One region of the Massilia sp. METH4 genome, then DNA from elsewhere that is predicted to be linked to it. Evidence: riboswitches for the same ligand, from Rfam matches in the RefSeq annotation. Region 1 holds a riboswitch; the other holds the start of a gene.
What was found. Region 1 has a riboswitch for cobalamin ahead of V6Z91_RS25745 (energy-coupling factor ABC transporter permease). Riboswitches for the same ligand answer to the same signal wherever they lie in the genome.
Positions count from the first base shown of each region.

Region 2: linked by a shared signal. The riboswitch ahead of V6Z91_RS11775 (TonB-dependent receptor) and the one ahead of V6Z91_RS25745 (energy-coupling factor ABC transporter permease) in region 1 are both predicted to bind cobalamin.

Region 1 is NZ_CP146614.1:5,872,886-5,875,080, forward strand. Features, by position in the region: gene cbiQ (cobalt ECF transporter T component CbiQ) at 1-115, opposite strand, end outside; gene V6Z91_RS25740 (energy-coupling factor ABC transporter substrate-binding protein) at 99-434, opposite strand; gene V6Z91_RS25745 (energy-coupling factor ABC transporter permease) at 431-1,111, opposite strand; cobalamin riboswitch at 1,226-1,442, opposite strand; gene V6Z91_RS25750 (hypothetical protein) at 1,665-2,195, shown strand, end outside.
Region 2 is NZ_CP146614.1:2,664,057-2,666,251, forward strand. Features, by position in the region: gene V6Z91_RS11775 (TonB-dependent receptor) at 1-898, opposite strand, end outside; cobalamin riboswitch at 970-1,209, opposite strand; gene V6Z91_RS11780 (histidine phosphatase family protein) at 1,247-1,807, opposite strand; gene V6Z91_RS11785 (adenosylcobinamide-GDP ribazoletransferase) at 1,783-2,195, opposite strand, start outside.

The DNA of each region.
Region 1 (2,195 bases):
GCGTGCGCGCCAGCCCGGCAGCGACGATGGCGGCCAGCGCGAACAGTGCCTTGGCCGACGGCGCGACAGCGCGCCAACGGCTGGCGTAGGCCGCCATTTCAATCCGCATCGCCATCCACATCGCTACCAACATCGCTACCAACATCGATCCGCCGCTGCGCGCCGGCGCGCTCGCGGCCCACCGACAGCCCGAGCCAGTAGCCGATCACGCCCGCGCCCAGCGCGGCCTGCAGGGCGAACAGCAGCGAGGCGATCTCGCCGCTGGCCGGCTCGAACACGGGCGCGAACCACGGCTCGTAGCCGGGCGCCAGCGCGCCGACCGCCTGGCGCGCCAGGTCGTCGGCACCGCCGAACGCGGCGCCGCCGGCCAGCCACAGTGGCAGCACCGTCAGCAGCACGATCGCCAGCCACAGCACCGCGGTGCGCGCTTTCATGCGGCCTCCTTCGTACCATGCGCGAACACCGGCGCGGCACGCAGCTCATCGCCTTCGAAGCGGGCGATCGCGTTCACCACGAGCACCGTCAGCAAGCCTTCGCTGATGGCGATCGGCACCTGTGTCAGCGCGAAGATGCCGGCAAAGCGCGCCAACGACGCGCCGATGCCGCCGACCGGATCGGGAAAAGCCCACGCCAGTTGCAGCGACGTGGTGGCATAGGTGGCGAGGTCGCCCAGGCAAGCCGCCGCGAACACGGCGATCGAGCGCGACAGGCCCAGGGTGGCGGCCACGCGGAACACGGCATACGCCGCGAAGGGGCCGACGACGGCCATCGAAAATACGTTGGCGCCCAGCGTCGTCAAGCCGCCATGGGCCAGCAACAGCGCCTGGAACAGCAGCACCACGAAGCCGACCGGCACCATCGCGGCGGGCCCGAACAGCAGCGCGCCCAGCCCCACGCCGGTGGGGTGCGAACAGCTGCCCGTGACCGATGGCAGCTTGAGCGCGGACAGCAGGAAGGCAAAGGCGGCGGCCACGCCGAACAGCATGCGGCGCTGCGGGTAAGCGCGCAGGTCGCGCGCCATCGCGCGCAGGCCCCAGGCCAGGAAAGTCGCGGAAACCGCCGTCCAGCCCAGCGCGTGCGCGGGCGGCAGGAATCCTTCCATGATGTGCATTCGAATCCTCCCGTCGAATGGTCGATAAGAGCATCGGCGGGGGATGGATGGACGGTCGAGACGGGGCCGGGGACGGCACGCCGCTTCGACAGCGGCTTCCCGTCACCCCGGGGAACGATGCTGGCATTTCCGGGCCGGTATTCTGGCTCGCCGTCATTCTTCGTCCGCGCCTTCCCGCGATGGCGACATCGCAGTGGCATTGTTGGCGGAGTCCGTCAGGCTTACAGCAGCGGGGGCTGCACCGGAATGACCGCTTGTCGCGGTGTCACCGGTTTCCCGTTTAACGTCTTCCCCGAGGGGGGAAGAACGCACCCAGGCGCGCATCTTAACCCAAAGGCAAGGACGGGCGGAAGTGTTTCCTTGCAGGCCGCGCGCCCTGCCCTGCAAGCCGGGCGCGCGATCCTTCGTTGACCGTTGCCGTGAGCCGCTTCGTCGAGGACATTCGGTTAGTTGCAAATTTCGCAGTCAAGCCGGCGCATCCCGCCATGCTGGGCCGTAGCGCTACCATCAATCGGGCGCCGGTCCATGGGCCGGGCAGGACTACAATGCGACAATGTTCCGCCCGCTCTCGAGCTGCATCGTTGTCCTGCTGGCCGCCGCCTGCGCCAGCCTCGCCGCCGCGCCGCTGCGCGTCGGCGGCTTCGTCGTGGCGCCGCTGGTACTGGGCGACCGGGACCGGCCGATACGCGGCGCCCTGCGCGACTACCTGGAGCGGGAAGTCGTGCCGGCCGGCGTGCCGCTGCGGTGGATGCCCGCAATGTCGGTACACGAGGCGGTGGGCGGCCTGCGTAACGGTTCGCTCGACGTGATGCTCGTGGCCAGCGGCGACGCCCTGCGCGAACCGGGCACGAGGGCGTCCACCTGGACCTACCTGCACTCCCAGCCTCATCTCGCACTGCGCGACGACGCGCCACTGCGGGCCGTGCGCTCGCTCGACCAGCTCGCCGGCCTCGAAATCGCCTGGATCGCCGGTCCGGCCATCTCCGGCGGCTTGCTCAGGTCAGGCGCGCGCTGGCGCCGGATCGAAGGGGCGAACTGGCAGGTGCACGCCCTGCGGCTGGTGCAGACCGGCGCCATCGACGCG
Region 2 (2,195 bases), 3.2 Mb from region 1:
CCACGCCGTAGACCGAACCGGACTTGTCGCGCGACTGCGAAGCCTGCACCAGCATCGTCCAGAACGGCAGGAGCTGGTTGCGGGCATACACCCCGACATTGCTAACCGTTTGCGTACTGTAGGAAGCGAAGTCCTTGCTGTCGTAATCCGACACGGTATCGGTGTAGAAGAACATCGCGCCCACTTCATGACCCGGCGACAGCTTGTACGCCACCTGGCCCGCCGCGCTCTTGCGGTCGTAGCCGTCGTCGTCCGGGTCGAAGTTCGCGCTGGGGCGACGGGTCGACGAGAAGCCGTCGGAGCGCTCCTTGCCGACGGAGAAGGCGTAGCTCAGCCGGTCGGTGCCGCCGGATACGGCCGCATCTGCGGCATAGGTGTCGTGCGTACCGCCGCCGATGGAGGCGGCGATCGATGGCGCCCCGCTGCCTTTTTTCGTGAACAGCTGGATCACGCCGCCGATCGCGTCCGCGCCGTACAGCGTGGACAAGGGGCCGTACACGATCTCGATACGGTCGATGGCCGACAGTGGAATGCCGTTCCAGCTGGCCGAGCCGGTCGAGGCGGAGGCGATGCGGATGCCATCTACCAGCACCACGCTCTGGTTGCCGTTGGCGCCGCGGATGAAGACATTCGACTGGGTGCCAGGGCCGCCGGTGCGCGACACTTCGAGGCCGCGCTGGCGCTGCAACAGTTCGGTGAGGGAACCGGCGCCGGAGTTGGCGATTTCCTCGGCCGAGATGGTGACGGTATCGCTGATCACCTCGCTGGCCAGGGTGGGCGTGCGGGTGGCGGTGACGATGATGGAATCGATGGCGGTGGCCTGGGCGTGGGCCGCCGGCGCGGCAATGGCCAGCGCCAGCGAGGCGAGCGCCGCCTGGGATGCTACAGGAGAGGTCATGGCAAATCTTGGTAAAAGTGGGCAACCGGCCAACGTCCCCGCAGGCCGGATTGAACAGAGCGCACGCCCGGCGCGGCTCCACCTGTTCTGGCCGGTATCCGGGCTGGCGGGCATCACGGTCCGGCCTTCCCATGCGAATTCGCACAGTGGCTGTTGCGGACTGCTGCCGCGCAGTGAACATATTCGCGTTCGCGCGGCTGCCTGCTTACCGTTGCGGGGGCAGCATACGTTGGCCGTGGATACGGCTTCGTATTTCCCGTTTAACTGCGCTCGAGGACTCGGGCGCGGGCACCAAAACCGTGCAATTATAAAGTATCAAGCGGGTATCGAGCGGGTATCGAGCCGCTATCAAGTCGCTGTCAGCCGCAGCATTTCTCCGTAGGCGATGCGGTGCGGGCTGGCCGCGGCGGCCAACGCCGCCTGTTCCAGCGGCGCGCCACCGGCCAGCGTGGCCGCCAGGCGCATGGTGCCGGCGTGGCAGATGACGACGGCGCGTTCGCTGCCGTGCCGCCGGATCGCGCCCATTGCCGCTGCAACGCGGCGCGCCACGGCCAGCACCGATTCCCCGCCACCGGGGCGGTAGTGCAGCAGGTCGGCCGCCCAGGCATCGACTTCCGCGCGCGGGATGTCTTGCCAGCTGCGTTCTTCCCAATTACCGAAATCCATCTCGGCCAGGTTCGGGTCGAGGAGCACATCGGGCGACAGGAGCCGGGCCAGGTCGGCGCAACGGCGCAAGGGACTTGAGAACAGTGGCGCACCGCCGGGCAATCCCGCCGCGGCCAGCATGGCATGCACGCGGGCCAGCTCGGCCGGATCGGGCGCGAGGTCGGCGCGGCCGTAGCAAATGCCGTCCGCCGCGAGCGGTCGCGGATGGCGGACGAGGATCAGCTCCACCGCGCCAGCACGCACAGGTAAAACGCCGCTTCCGTCAATTGCTGGACCGCGCCCAGGCCATCGCCCGTATAGCCACCCAGCCGTTGCCGCAGCTTGCGGCCAAACCATAGCGTGACGAGCGCCATCGCCGCAATGCCGAGCGCGATGCTCCGCCACTCCAGCCAGCCCAGGAGCATGGCCGCCAGCACGGCCGGCACGCAACAGGCCAGGGCGATGGCGAATTCGCCGCCGGTCATCTGCTGCGCCATCGGCTTGGCCTTGCCCTCGGAGCGGGCATAGTCCATCTTCCAGATCAGGCTTGCCGCCATCAGGCGCGAGAGCGGATGTGCGACGCACAGCGCGGCGACTGCGCCGAGCGGCGGCAGGTGGGCCAGCGCCGCGCATTTCACGGCGAGCAGCATGA